DNA from 3 places in the Streptomyces sp. NBC_00223 genome. Region 2 is predicted to be linked to each of the others. Evidence: riboswitches for the same ligand, from Rfam matches in the RefSeq annotation. Region 2 holds a riboswitch; each other region holds the start of a gene.
The links. A riboswitch is a leader RNA that binds a small molecule or an ion and turns the genes downstream of it on or off. The one in region 2 is predicted to bind S-adenosylmethionine.

Region 1: it holds a riboswitch for S-adenosylmethionine, as region 2 does, so the genes downstream of both, OHA30_RS29810 (ABC transporter substrate-binding protein) here and thrC (threonine synthase) in region 2, are expected to answer to the same signal.
Region 3: it holds a riboswitch for S-adenosylmethionine, as region 2 does, so the genes downstream of both, OHA30_RS07165 (aminotransferase class V-fold PLP-dependent enzyme) here and thrC (threonine synthase) in region 2, are expected to answer to the same signal.

The regions. Positions count from the first base shown of each region.
Region 1 covers NZ_CP108109.1:6,974,836-6,979,717, reverse strand. The annotation lists gene OHA30_RS29820 (ABC transporter permease) at 1-257, opposite strand, end outside; gene OHA30_RS29815 (ABC transporter permease) at 257-1,360, opposite strand; gene OHA30_RS29810 (ABC transporter substrate-binding protein) at 1,446-3,131, opposite strand; SAM riboswitch class IV at 3,506-3,616, opposite strand; gene OHA30_RS29805 (acyltransferase family protein) at 3,854-4,882, opposite strand, start outside.
Region 2 covers NZ_CP108109.1:3,199,094-3,203,975, reverse strand. The annotation lists gene OHA30_RS13370 (alpha,alpha-trehalose-phosphate synthase (UDP-forming)) at 1-501, opposite strand, end outside; gene OHA30_RS13365 (glucosyl-3-phosphoglycerate synthase) at 984-1,949, opposite strand; SAM riboswitch class I at 2,115-2,245, shown strand; gene thrC (threonine synthase) at 2,263-3,573, shown strand; gene OHA30_RS13355 (MoaD/ThiS family protein) at 3,570-3,845, shown strand; gene OHA30_RS13350 (cold-shock protein) at 4,281-4,484, shown strand.
Region 3 covers NZ_CP108109.1:1,695,922-1,700,803, forward strand. The annotation lists gene OHA30_RS07155 (rhomboid family intramembrane serine protease) at 1-512, shown strand, start outside; gene OHA30_RS07160 (Lrp/AsnC family transcriptional regulator) at 509-790, shown strand; gene OHA30_RS07165 (aminotransferase class V-fold PLP-dependent enzyme) at 898-2,265, opposite strand; SAM riboswitch class IV at 2,442-2,558, opposite strand; gene trpD (anthranilate phosphoribosyltransferase) at 2,653-3,723, opposite strand; gene qcrB (cytochrome bc1 complex cytochrome b subunit) at 4,004-4,882, opposite strand, start outside.

The DNA of each region.
Region 1 (4,882 bases), 3.8 Mb from region 2:
CCCAGCGGATGGCCGTGGCCGGGACCCTGCTGCGAGCCGAAGAGCACACCGCCTGACTGCAACTGGGCGTATCCGTAAGGCGCGAGCAGGGGGGCGAACAGCGCGGCGAGCAGAAAGAGCGCGGTCAGCGCGGCGCCGGTGAGCAGCATGCCCCGCTGGAGTCCGACGCTGCCGCGCAGCCGCCCGGGCAGCGCGATCCGGAACGGGTGGCGGCGGGTGTCACGGCGTGGGCCGCGGGTCGGGAGCGTGGCGGCCATCAGTACCTCACCCGGGGGTCGAGCAGCGCGGCGACGACGTCGACCAGGAAGTTGGTGACCGCGACGACGACCGCGAAGAGGGCGACGATGCCCTGCACGGCGGCGAAGTCCCGTACGGTCAGATAGTGGGCCAGCTCCCAGCCGAGTCCCTTCCACTCGAAGGTGGTCTCGGTGAGCACCGCCCCGCCGAGCAGCCCGGCGATCTGGAGGCCGAGCACGGTGACGATCGGGATCAGCGCCGGTTTGAGCGCGTGCCGGCTGATCAGCCGGAAGGGCCGTACTCCCCGGGAGCGGGCGGCGTCGACGTAGTCCGCGGAGAGCGTGCCGGTGAGGTTGGCGCGGACCAGGCGCAGCAGCACCCCGGCGACCAGCAGCCCGAGGGCCAGGCCGGGCAGCACGGCGTGCCGCAGCACGTCGGCGACCGCCGAGCCGTCACCGCTGCGCAGGGCGTCGACCAGGTAGATGCCGGTGGTGCTGATCTGGTTCTGGAGTTCGAGCTGCACCTCGGTCCCGGCCCGGCCGGAGACGGGCAGCCAGCCGAGCCAGATCGCGAAGACGAGTTTGAGCAGCAGTCCGACGAAGAACACCGGCATGGCGTAGCCGAGGATCGCCAGCAGCCGCAGTACGGCGTCGGGCGCCCGGTCCCGGTAGCGGGCGGCGACCATGCCCAGCGGCAGGCCGAGTGCGAAGGCCACCAGCAGCGCGTACCCGGCCAGTTCGAGGGTCGCGGCGCCGTAGGTGCGCAGCACCTGGGAGACGGCCTGGTTGTCGGTGGCGGTACGGCCGAAGTTCCCGGTGGCGACCGAGCGGAGGTATTCCAGGTACTGGGTGAGCAGCGGGCGGTCGTATCCGGCCTGGTGGAGTTTGGCGTGCAGCTGGTCCGGGGTGAGCCGGTCGCCGAACGCGGTGCTGATCGGGTCCCCGGTGGCCCGCATCAGAAAGAAGACGATGCTGACCAGGACGAACACGGTGGGGAAGATCAGCACGAAGCGTATGGCGAGGTAGCGGACGAGTCCGCTGCCCAGCAGCCGCCCGGCCCGGCCCGCGGCGGCCGGCGGCTGCGCGGTGTCCTCGGGCGGGTCGATGTCGACCAGTGCTGTCACGTTGTGCACCTGCTCCCGCGTGTGGTGGCCGCGGGGACGCCCGGCACCGGGCCGGGCGTCCGCGCGGACTCCGTCTGGTGGACGGTCACTTCTTGGTGAGCTCCGCCCAGCGGAACGAGTACGCGCTGGTCAGCTGGTCCGGTACGCCGCTGATGCCGGCGCGGGTCACGATCGCGGTGGAGCCCTGGAGCAGCGGCAGCAGCGGGATGGTCCGGGCGACCTTGTCCTGGATCTGCTGGATGATCGCGGTGCGCCTGGCCGGGTCGGTCTCGGTCTCCTCCTGCTTGACGAGCTTTTGGACCTCGGTGTCCTGGTAGCCGTTGGAGACCCAGCTGTTGGCGGCGTAGAAGGAGGCGAGGTAGTCGTCGGCGTCGAGGTAGTCGGCGTACCAGCCCAGCTGGTAGAGCGGGTACTGGTCGGCGACCCGGTCCTTGCCGTACTGCGCCCACTCGGTGGACTGGAGGTTGACCTTGAACAGGCCGGTGGTTTCGAGCTGGGTCTTGATCAGCGCGTACTCGTCGGAGGACGACGAGCCGTAGTGGTCGGTGTTGTACTGGAGGTTGAGCGTGACCGGGGTGGTGACGCCGGCGTCCTTGAGCTTCTTGGCGGCCGCGGCCTTGTCGGGGCCGCCGTTCTTGTCGCCGTAGAGGGGCTTGAAGGAGTCGGTGGCGCCGGTGATGCCCTCGGGCACGGAGGAGTAGAGCGCCTGGTAGGTGCTCTTGTAGACCTGCTGGGCGAGTTGGGCCCGGTCGACGGAGTCGGCGACGGCCTGCCGGACCGCGAGCGCCTTGGCCGGGTCGGCCTGCTTGGTGGCCGAACCGTAGGGCTGGGTCTTGAAGTTGAAGACGATGTAGCGGATGCCGTTGCCGGAGCCGGTGTGGACCGTGATGCCCTTCTTGGTGGACAGGTCCTGGAGGTCGGCGATGGTCAGTGTGCGGTAGACGACGTCGATGCTGCCCTGCTGGACGTCGAGCTTGAGGTTGCTGGCGTCGGTGTAGTACTTCAGCCGCACCTTCGGGGCCTTCGGGGTGCCGAGCAGGCCCTGGTAGGCGCTGTTGGCGCTGAAGGACACCAGCGAGTTCCGGTCGTAGCTGTCGATCCGGTAGGGGCCGTCCCAGGGCTTGGCGGCGATGATCGCGGTGTCGTCGAGGATCTTGTCGGCGGGGAAGACCTCTTCGTCGACGATGAGCCCGGCGCTGGTGGAGAGCACCTGCGGGAAGAGCGAGTCGTTGGCCGACTTGAGGGTGAACACCGCGGTGGCCGGGTCGGGGGCCTCGACCTTGGCGAGGTTGTGCAGCAGGGACGAGGGGCCGTTCTTGTCGGCGATCCCGAGCTGCCGGTCGAAGCTGAACTTGACGTCGGAGGAGGTCAGTTCGTGCCCGTTGGCGAACTTCAGACCGGGCTTGAGGGTCACCGTGTACTGCGTCGGGCTGCTCAGCTTGATCGACGCGGCCAGGTCGGGCGAGACATCGGAGGAACCGTTGGGGGTGCTGAGCAGGGTCGCGTAGACCTCGCTCTCGATGGTGCCGGAGCCGGCGTCCCAGGAACCGGCCGGGTCGAGGCTGGAGACCTGGTCGGTGGTGCCTATGGTGACCGCCTTGGCGCCCTGTTGCCCGGAGTCCTGGGCGCCGTCGTCAGATCTGGTGCTGGTGCACGCGGCCAGGGTGAGCAGTGCGGCCGTGCCGAGCGACACGGCGGCCAGGCCGTCGCGGACGAGCGGGCGGCGGGAGGAGCGGCCGGGAAGGGAACGCCGGGAGGAACGGAGTGTCATGGTGGGTCTCTGCTCTCGCGTCTGCGTGTGGAGGCGGGCCCGCGGCGCGTGGCGCGCCGGGCGTCGCAAGGGAGTCGGATCACGCGCCCGCCGACACGGACGCCGCCGCGCTGCCCGGCGGGGCAGCGGGTGTGGCGCCGGAAGGGGGCGGGGTCAGCGGCGTCCCGGCCGTCGTCGGGGACGGCCGGAAAGGCGGCCGCGGGGGCGGCCGGCCGAGGTCAACTCCGACAGAGCGAGCTGCACACGAGCAGCAGATCGATGTGGCGGCGGCTGAAGAGCGCCGCGGCCGGGGGCGTGGGGCGCACTGCGGCGTACGGCAACCCGATGGGCCCGGTCACGCCGTCCTCCCCCTGGTCGGTCCGGCGCTGGGCCGGTGTTCGCGCTTGCGGGACGCGGCGTCCCGCCGAGCCTTCACCTGGAGCACCTCACCGCGTCGGAGGGTTGCTGTCCGGCAAGCCAGGGCTTGAGCACCGGAACTCGTGGCGTGGGAGCAAGTTAGATCAGGCGTTCCCCGCCGGTCAAGAGCCTTCGGCAGCACCGGAGTTCGTGAGCCGTCACGCGCGTGGGCCTCAACTGCCCGACACACCGGTCGTCTTGTCGACAAAGAGAGGCGAACACGCCGTAAAAGTGCCCTTATGCGAGGAACGTTCACCTGATCGACCACCGGTCGGGGGCGACACGCCAGGCCGCTCGCGGTGCCGCCGCGTCCGCCGGCGCGACCCCTACCGCGCGCGTCCCGAAACCGCCTCGATTGCCGCCGGCGCCGGCGTGGCCGCCGAGGAGATTTTCCCGCCGCGGCGGTACCTGAACCGCCGGCAGGGCTCCTCGACGAGGTAGTACGAGGCCAGGGCCGCCGCGAAGGACGTGCCGAGCGTGGCGGGCAGCAGCATCCGGTCGACGCCGAGGTCGCTCAGCGCGTGCATCAGCGGATAGTGCCAGAGATACAGCCCGTAGCTGAGGTTGCGGCCGACCCACGCCAGCGGCAGCAGCGACAGCAGCCGGGCCAGCGGCGCGCGGGGCCGCAGTTCGAGCGAGGCGAGCAGGACCACCGTCAGCAGCGCGATCACCAGGAAGCCGACGGTGTAGACGGGCTTCGTCCAGGCGCCGGCCCCGGTGACCGGCACCCGCCAGGCGATCAGGCAGAGCAGCGCCAGCGCGGGCGGCCACAGCCGGGCCGCCCAGATGCCCAGCGTCCGCCGCCAGGGGTTGTCGGTCCCGAGCCGGGCGAGCAGGATCGCCAGTACGGCCCCGGCGAGCAGTTGGTCGGCCCGCGTGTCGGGGCCGTTGTAGATGCGGTGGGCCTGGGTGGGGTCCCACAGGTGGAAGCGCCACAGCACCGGCAGCAGCGCGAGCACGCTCACGGCGACCAGCACCGTACGGGCGGACAGCCGGCGCAGCAGGGCCAGCAGCAGCGGTGGCCACAGCAGATAGAACTGCTCCTCGACGCCGAGCGACCAGGTGTGGCCCAGGGGCGCGGTGACCCCGGAGTACGCGCCGGACTGGGCGGCCCTGACGATGTTGACCAGGGAGGCGGCGGCCAGCAGCGCGGCCGTCCAGCCGTTGGTGAAGCTCTGCAACGGCGAGAGCGTCAGCGCGGCGGTCAGCGCGCAGACCACCAGGAGCGCGGGCACCAGCCGCAGCCAGCGCCTGCGGTAGAACTGCCGCAGCCCGATGTCCCCGGTGCGGGCGTACTCGGCGATCAGCAGCCGGGTGATGACGAAGCCGCTGATCGTGTAGAAGACATCGACCCC
Region 2 (4,882 bases):
GCGCAGGTCGGGGCGGCGGGCGCGGAGCAGCGCGGGGGTCAGGGCGAGGTGGTAGTCCTGGATCAGGACGGCGGCGCCCTCCGCGGCTTCCTCCGCGAGGGCGTCGGCGAAGGCGGCGTTGTACGTCTCGAAGGACGCCCACTGGGCGTGGAACTCCTCGCCGAAGGCCGGTTCGAAGGGGGTCTGGTAGAGCATGTGGTGGACGAACCACAGCACGGAGTTGGCGACGCCGTTGTAGGCGGCTTCGAAGTCGTCCGGGTCGATGGCGATCATGCGGGCGCCTGGTTCGCCGACGCCGCGGCGGACCGCTTCGCGGTCGCCGTCGGAGAGGGCCGCGCACACCCAGAGGGCGTCGGCCTCCGGGCCGATCGCGCTCAGGCCCGAGACGAGGCCGCCGCCGCCGCGCTTGCTGTGCAGGTTGCCTTCGGCGGTGAGGGCGTACGAGACGGGGCCGCGGTTGGACGCGACCAGAATCCGGGCAGCGGGCTGCGTTCCGACCATGCCGAAACCCTAGCCCCGCGCGCCCCCTCTCAAACGTCCCCCGGCCCCGGGGACCACCGGGCCACCGGGCCCAGCCACCCCAGGCTCCGCCCGGGGGTACCCCCAGCGCCACCTTTGGGGCGCGTCTCTCCGCCGCCGAGGCAGGAGAGCCCCGTCAGGGGCGCGAGGAACTGCGCGCTCAGCCATGACGGTGGCCCGCTGGACTATGGGCCTCAGCCACCCCAGGGGCGCGGGGAACTGCGCGAACGGCCACGACGGCGCCGCAGCGGGCCACGGGGTCCTGCCCCGTACGGTCGGTTCTTCGGCCACCGCCGGTGGCCGGTTGCTCGCGCAGTTCCTCGCGCCCCTGGAGGGGGCTGCCCCGTACGGTCGGTTTTTTGGCCGCCGGGCCGGTGGTGGGCTGGTCGCGCAGTTCCTCGCGCCCCTGAAGGGGCGGTGCCCCTTGCGGTCGTACGCGATCCACCGGCCGGTGGGGGGCGGGGTTAGGCCGCGCGGCGGGAGACGTATTCGTGGATCTCCACCATCGGCACCCGCTCCACCGTGTCAACGGGAAGCGTGCTGGGGACGAACCCCTCCTCCCCCCGCTCGAACTGCGTCAGCCGCGGCCGCACCAGCGGCCCGCGGCTCAGCCGCGACTGAGCCGTCCGGTAGATCGCCGCCGCCATCCGCCCCAGCGCCTGCCCGTCCTGGTGACGGTGATGCCGCACGCCCACGTCCACCTGGGCGAGCGCGTCCAGGCCGACCAGGCCCAACGCGTCGATCAGCATCGCCAGCTCCACCCCGTACCCGACAGGGAACGGCAGCCGTTCGAGCAGCGAGCGCCGCGCCGCGTACTCCCCGCCGAGCGGCTGGACGAAACCCGCCAGCCGCGGCCAGTGCAGATTCAGCAGCGGCCGCGCGACCAGCTCGGTGACCCGGCCGCCGCCGGCCGGCACGACCGCGCCGCCGGTCTCCAGCGGCCGGTCGTACATCGCCTTGACCAGCTGCACCCCGGGATCGGTCAGCAGCGGCCCGACGATCCCGGACACGAACGACGCGTCGAACTCCCGCAGGTCCGCGTCCACGAAGCAGACGATCTCCCCGCCGGTCACCAGCAGCGAACGCCACAGCACCTCGCCCTTGCCCGGCGCCGCGGGCAGCCGCGGCAGGATGTCGTCCCGGCGGATCACCCGGGCCCCCGCGCGCGCCGCGACCTCGGCCGTGGCGTCCCGCGACCCGGAGTCGATCACGACCAGCTCGTCGACCAGCGGCACCCCGGGCGACATCAGATCGCGGCGGATCGCGGCGACGATCTCGCCGACCGTCGCCTCCTCGTCCAGCGCGGGCAGCACCACGCTGACCGTGCCCTGCGGACCCGCCGCGCGCTTGGCCGCGAGCAGCAGGTCGAGCGGACGGTCGGTGCCCGGCCACGACCGGGTTTCCAGCCAGCGCTCCACCTCATCGAGCACGTACGATTCTCCCTGCTGATCGGGGCTGTGATCCATCTCGCGGTACGGACGACTATCTCAAGGGTCACCCCTGTCGGTTACAGTCTTGAACAACGCGTACGCCCGCCGCATGCCGGGGGTCGTTACGTATGACAAACGCCTGGACCGAAGCGTCCGGTGCCATACCGCTCATCCAGAGGGGCAGAGGGAACGGCCCGTTGAAGCCCCGGCAACCCTCCCGCCGACCGCGAGGTCATCACGGTGGGGAAGGTGCCAATTCCGTCTCGTGGCGAAGTGCGTCGCGAGGAAGATGAGGAGAAAGGGCCTCGCCACCATGGCTGCGCAGACCGTCGAGAACACGACTCCGGACACCGCGACCGACTCCGCGCCCGCGGACACCCCCTTCGGCCCCGCCGCGGCGCTCTCCTGCCGCGAGTGCGGCACCCGCTTCCCGCTCAGCCCGATCTTCGCCTGCCAGGAGTGTTTCGGGCCGCTCGAAGTGGCCTACGACCTCCCGCTCGGCGACCCCGAGGCGCTGCGCAAGCAGATCGAGGCGGGCCCGGCCAACATCTGGCGTTACGCGCCGCTGCTGCCGGTCCCCGCGGACGTCGCCGACAAGCCGAACATCAACCCGGGCTGGACCAAGCTCGTCAAGGCCGACCACCTGGCCCGCGAACTGGGCGTCACCGGCGGCCTGTACGTCAAGGACGACTCCGGCAACCCGACGCACTCCTTCAAGGACCGGGTCGTCGCCATCGCCCTTGAGGCCGCCCGTACCTTCGGCCTCACCACGCTGTCCTGCTCCTCCACCGGCAACCTGGCCGGCGCGGTCGGCGCCGCGGCCGCCCGGGCGGGCCTGCGCAGTTGCGTGTTCATCCCGCACGACCTGGAGACCGGCAAGGTCGTCATGGCCGCGGTCTACGGCGGCGACCTGGTCGGCATCGAGGGCTCGTACGACGATGTGAACCGCTTCTGCTCCGAGCTGATCGGCGACCCGATCGGCGAGGGCTGGGGCTTCGTCAACGTCAATCTGCGGCCCTACTACGGCGAGGGCTCCAAGACCCTGGCGTACGAGATCTGCGAGCAGCTCGGCTGGCGGCTGCCGGACAACCTGGTCATCCCGGTCGCCTCCGGCTCCCAGCTCACCAAGATCGACAAGGGTCTCCAGGAGCTGATCAAGCTCGGCCTGGTCGAGGAGAAGCCCTACCGGATCTACGGCGCCCAGGCCGAGGGCTGCTCCCCGGTCTCGACGGCGTTCAAGGCCGGCCAGGATGTCGTACGCCCGGTCAAGCCGGACACCATCGCGAAGTCGCTGGCGATAGGCAACCCGGCGGACGGGCCCTACGTCCTGGACATCACCCGGCGGACCGGCGGCGCGGTCGAGGACGTCAACGACGAGCAGATCGTGGACGCGATCAAGCTGCTGGCCCGCACGGAGGGCATCTTCGGTGAGACCGCCGGCGGGGTGACCGTAGGCGTGCTGAAGAAGCTCATCGACAGCGGACAGCTCGACCCGGCCGCCGAGACCGTCGTGCTCAACACGGGCGACGGCCTGAAGACTTTGGACGCGGTGGCGCCGACCACCGGACCGACCGCGACCATTCGCCCGACCCTTGACGCGTTCCGAGAGGCTGGCCTCGCATGAGTGCTTCTGTACGTATCCCCACCATTCTCCGTACTTACACCGGCGGCCAGGCCGAAGTGCCGGCCGAGGGCTCGACGCTCGCCGAGGTCATCGAGTCGCTGGAGAAGAATCACGCGGGTATTTCGGCCCGTGTTCTCGACGACGCCGGAAAGCTCCGGCGTTTCGTGAATGTGTACGTCAACGACGACGACGTCCGCTTTTCCGAGGGCCTTGCCACGGCGGTGCCGGAAGGCGCCAGCGTGTCGATCATTCCGGCGGTTGCCGGCGGCTGACACGGTCCGCTCCGGTTCTTCCGGTTTGTGCCCCGTTCACCCCTTTGGGTGGGCGGGGCACCCGTGTCTCCCGGGGTAGTTGAAAAGTTGTACAGTTGCCAGGGGCAAGTGAGACGCCGCTGAGGTTGGTGCGGCGATTTATCGCCAAATTCATGGTCGTAATATTCCCTTGGTCCCCTTTTGTCTGGCCCGAGATGCCCCGCATTATCGTTTTTTCCTGGGGTATTTCCGATGGATCGGGCCCAGAATTCTCGTCCGATTGACCTGTTGCAGTGGGCATCCGTGCAGATACATTCAGCCGCGGTCGACGCGTTCCGGCGCACGCCTCACAGGGTCCCCAACCTGCCGATGGTAAGGGGTACTTCGTGAGGTGAGGTCTGACCCGGCCCCGCGGAGTGCGGGGCCGCGATAGGGCCAGTAATAGGGGAGTTAGGAATGGCTCAGGGCACCGTCAAGTGGTTCAACGCGGAGAAGGGCTACGGCTTCATCGCGGTCGACGGTGGTGCGGATGTTTTCGTCCACTACAGCGCGATCCAGATGGACGGCTACCGCACCCTCGAAGAAGGCCAGCGAGTCGAGTTCGAGATCTCGCAGGGTCAGAAGGGGCCGCAGGCGGACATGGTCCGACTGGCAGGCTGACATCCCGGCGCGTTCGGCCATCGACGCGACGTACTCACGCATGAAGGGTCCGCACCTCACCGGGTGCGGGCCCTTTGTGCGTGCTGTGCGTGCGCGCGGGGGTGCGTTCCGGGGGTCTTCCGGGGGCGCCCCTCGGGGCCGTTCGGGGGTCGTCGAGGGGTCGCCCGGAGACCGTTCGGCGGGCGCCCGGAGGCCGTTCGCGGGCCGTCCGGGGGGCGGGAAACCGACCGGGGGCGCTTGCACTCGATGGGGGTGAGTGCTAATCATTGGCGTTAGCACTCTCCGAGTGAGAGTGCTACAGGACCGGGTCGGTGAGGCCCGTTCGGGCGCCGGGAAGGAACCGGCGTACGACTGGCCGTCCGTCGCGGGCGCCACACGGTCCGATCCACCGCCCCCTG
Region 3 (4,882 bases), 1.5 Mb from region 2:
TGCCGTTCCTGTCCGTGTTCACCGCGATGTTCCTGCACGGCGGCTGGCTGCACCTGGTCGGGAACATGCTGTTCCTCTACGTCTTCGGCGACAACGTCGAGAACCGGATGGGCCGGGTCGGATTCGCGCTGTTCTACCTGGCCGCGGGGTGTCTGGCCACCTACGGCTTCGCCTTCGCGAACACCGACGACACACAGAGTCTGGTGGGGGCGTCCGGGGCGATCTCGGGGGCGCTCGGCGCGTATCTGTATCTCTTCCCCAAGGCCCGGGTGACCAGCCTCTTCCCGTTCCTGTTCTTCATCCCGCTGCGGTTTCCCGCGTGGATGGTGCTGGGGTTCTGGTTCGTGCTCCAGTGGCTGGCCGCGCAGACCGCGAAGGGCGGCCCCGGGGTGGCCTATCTGGCGCACGTCGTCGGCTTCGCCTTCGGGTTCCTGTGCGCCTGGGTCTGCTACCGGCCACGGCGTAAGGTGAGCCTCGTCATCAGGCCGACTCAGGGAGACATCCAGCCGTGATCACCGCGATCGTGCTCATCAAGACGTCCGTCGACCGGATTCCCGAGATCGCGGAGTCGATCGCGGCGCTGGACAACGTCAGTGAGGTGTACTCGGTGACGGGGAACTACGATCTGGTCGCGCTCGTGCGGGTGGCGCGGCACGACGATCTGGCGGACATCATTCCGGGGCGGATCAGCAAGATTCCCGGAGTGCAGGTGACCGATACGCACGTCGCGTTCCGCACGTACTCGCAGCACGACCTTGAGGCAGCGTTCGCGATCGGCCTGGACGCGTAGCCCTCAATCGCCGGGCAGGCTTGGCCTCAAACGCCGGCCGGGCTGAATTCTGCCCTCAAACGCCGGGCGGGCTGGGGTTGCCTGGCGTTCGAGGGCAGTCTTACGTGTCAGTCGCGGGCCGGGACGCAGCGGCCGCCCTCGGTGCGGTAGCGCCAAGCGGCGCCGTCACGGACGAGCGTACGAACCGCCGCGACGAAGCGCGTGACGTGCTCCTCGGGCGTCCCCGCCCCGAAGCTGACCCGGATCGCGTTGAGCGAGCGCTCGCCCGGCGCCGCGTCGGGCGCCCCGCACTCCCCCGGCTCGTCGGGCTCGCTGTCCAGCAGCGTCCGCACCAGCGGGTGCGCGCAGAACAGACCGTCGCGCACGCCGATCCCGTACTCCGCCGAGAGCGCCGCGGCGAAGTGCGAGCTGTTCCAGCCCTGGACGACGAAGGAGAGCACACCGACGCGCGCGGACTCGTCCCCGAACAGGGAGAGCACCCGCACCTCGGGGATCTCGGCGAGCCCGGCCCGCAGCAGGGCCAGCAGCGACTGCTCACGGGCGACCAGCTGCTCGAAACCGGCCTCGGTCAGCGCCTTGCAGGCGGACGCGATGGCGTACGCGCCGATGACGTTCGGCGATCCGGCCTCGTGCCGCGCGACGCCCGTGTGCCACTCGACGTCCACCCCGTCACCGCTGCGCTGCACCTTGCGGGTGGCGCCGCCGCCCGCGAGATACGGATCGGCGTCACGCAGCCAGTCCGCGCGTCCGGCCAGCACTCCGGAGCCGAAGGGCGCGTAGAGCTTGTGGCCGGAGAAGGCCACCCAGTCCACGTCGAGCGCCGCGATGTCCACCGGGTGGTGCGGGGCGAGCTGGGCGGCGTCGAGGACGATCCGGGCGCCGTGCCGGTGCGCGGCGGCGGCCAGTTCGCGGACCGGCCACAGCTCGCCGGTCACATTGGAGGCGCCGGTGACGCAGACCAGCTTGGGGCCCTTGGGGGCGCCGTGCAGCGCCACGTCCAGGGCGGCGACGGCCTGCTCGGGGGTGCGCGGGGCGTCCAGGTAGGTCACCTGGGCGCCCTCCGCCCGCTGCCAGGGCAGCAGCGCCGCGTGGTGCTCGGTCTCGAAGACGAAGACGTGGGTGCCGGCCGGGATGGCGGCGGCCAGCAGGTTGAGGGAGTCCGTGGTGGACCGGGTGAAGATGACCTGGTCCTCCTCGCGGCACCCGAGGAACTCCGCGACCGTGGCCCTGCTCTGCTCGAACAGGTCGGTCGACAGCTGCGAGAGGTATCCGGCACCGCGGTGCACGCTGCCGTAGTAGGGCGCGTACGCGGCCACGTCGTCCCACACCCGCTGGAGGGCGGGGGCGCTGGCGGCGTAGTCGAGGGCCGCGTACGTCACCTCGCCGCCGGTCACGAGCGGGACCAGGACGTCGTGTCCCAGAACGCCCAGCGGGGTACAAATCTCACGGTCGGTGGCAGCGATGGACACAGTCATGGCGAACTCCCGGAGGAAGGCAGGCGAAATCACCACCCGCCCGGCACAGCGCGAAGCGTGCGCGGGCGGCGCGGAAACAGCATCGGGCGGAATTGCAGAAACGACGGAAACGGCGAAAAAGCAGTACCGGGGCCGACAGGCCCTATCGCATTCGCTTGCTCATGAAAGAACTCCCCAAGTCCGGCTTGCCGTGAGCCTTGCTGCTCACCGCCTGGTCATCACCCGGGGCACCCCGCCTCGGACGGAGGGTTGCCGGACAGCGAGCCGGGGCCTTGACGCTGTCACTCGTGACCTGGAAAGGATTGTGCCACAGTCGGCCGTACGCGCAAGGCGCCGTCCGCGAAATGGACGGCGCCCTGTTCCGATCCGCCAACTCGGCGGTACGGCCTACGCGTTGCTCGCCGCGACCCAGCGCTCCAGCACCGCGGCCGCGGCCCCGGAGTCGATGGACTCGGCGGCCGTTACCAGGCCCTCGGCGATCCGCTCCTCCAGCGTCCCGGAGCCGGCCTCGGGCGCGAGCGCGGTCAGCGCGGCCGCCGAATTGAGCAGCACCGCGTCCCGTACGGCCCCGCGCTCGCCGGCCAGCAGCCGCCGGGCGACATCGGCGTTGTAGGACGCGTCGGCGCCGCGCAGCGCCTCGACCGGGACCAGGTCGAGGCCGACGTCCCGGGGGTCGAAGGCGGACTGTGTCACCTTGCCGTCCCGCACCTCCCACACCTGGGAGGTGGCGGTGGTGGTCAGCTCGTCCAGGCCGTCGTCGCCGCGGAACACCAGGGCGGAGGAGCCGCGTTCGGCCAGCACCCCGGCGAGGATCGGTGCCATCCGGGGGTCGGCGACACCGGTGGCCTGGCTGCGCACGCGGGCCGGGTTGGCCAGCGGCCCGAGGAAGTTGAAGGTGGTGGCCACCCCCAACTCGGCGCGGGCGGTGGCCACATGGCGCAGCGACGGGTGGAACCGCACGGCGAAGCAGAAGGTGATCCCGGCCTCCTCGGCGACCTCGGCGACCCGCTGCGGGGACAGTTCGAGGTTGACGCCGAGCTTCTCCAGGACGTCGGAGGCGCCGCTGGCGGAGGAGGCGGCCCGGTTGCCGTGCTTGACGACCTTCGCGCCGGTGCCGGCCACCACTATCGAGGACATCGTGGAGATGTTGACCGTCTTGGCCCGGTCGCCGCCGGTGCCGACGATGTCCACGGTACGGCCGGGGACCTGGATGGTGGTGGCGTGCTCGTACATCGCCCGGACCATGCCGGAGACCTCCGCGACGGTCTCGCCCTTGACCCGCAGCGCGATGGCGAACCCGGCGATCTGCACGTCGGTGGCCTGGCCGCTCATGATCGAGTCCATCGCCCAGGCGGTGTCGTCCCCGCTCAGGTCCTGGCCCGCGATCAGGGCGCTGAGGACGTCGGGCCAGGAGCGCGAAGCCGTGCGGGTGCCTCCGGCGGGGTTCACAACGCTCATGGTCACGCTCCTGAAAAGGTCCACGATCTCAGCGGGTGCAGCCTACCGGCTCCGACCTTGACCCAAACGCGCAGTTCCCCGCGCCTCTGAAGGGGCGCGGGGAACTGCGCGGGCGACCACGACGGACCGCGACTGTGCTCACGAACCCCGCCACCCCAGGGGCGCTGGGGGCACCCCCGGGCGAGGAACTGCGCGGGTGACCGGTCACCGGCGGAGGGTCGGGCGACAACCGAACGCCCTACGGCGGAGCCGCGTCGTGGCGACGCTCAGCGCGAGCGGCCTAGTGACCGTGTCCGCTCGTGATCTCCTCGTACTCCTCCACCGTCGGCTTCGGAATCTGGCTGTGCTCGCCGTAGAAGCCCTGCGAGAGCTTCGCCTGCGCCTTGGCGATCCGGCCGGCCTTGCGCTCGACACCGTTCTCGTCGACCTCGGGCCCGAGGTGGATCGGCCTGGGCTGGGCGTGCGCGGTGAGCACGTGCAGCTGCTGCTGCGAGAGCGGCTCGTGCACCTCGATGAACTCACCGTGCGGCAGCCGCTTGATGATGCCGGACTCCCGGCCGTGCAGCACCGTGTCCCGGTCCCGCCGCTGCAACCCCAGGCAGATCCGCTTGGTCACGATGAAGGCCAGCACCGGCGCCACGAAGAAGCTGACGCGTACGAACCAGGTGATCGCGTTGATCGACAAGTGGAAGTGCGTGGCGAAGATGTCGTTGCCGCCACCGATCAGCAGCACGAAGTACAGCGTCAGCCAGGCCACACCGAAGCCGGTGCGCACCGGACGGTTGCGCGGCCGGTCCAGCAGGTGGTGCTCCCGCTTGTCGCCGGTCACCCAGGACTCGATGAACGGGTAGACCGCGATGGCCATCATCACCAGCGGGAAGATCATCAGCGGAATGAAGACGCCGAGGACCAGGGTGTGACCCCAGCCCCTGATCTCCCAGCCGGGCATGATCCGGATCAGGCCCTCGGAGAAGCCCATGTACCAGTCGGGCTGGGCTCCCGTGGAGACCTGGTCCGGCCGGTAGGGGCCGATGGACCAGATCGGGTTGATCGTGGCGACCGCCGCGACCGCCGCGATGACACCGAAGACCAGGAAGAAGAAGCCGCCCGCCTTGGCCGTGTAGATCGGCAGCAGCGGGGTGCCGACGACGTTCTTCTC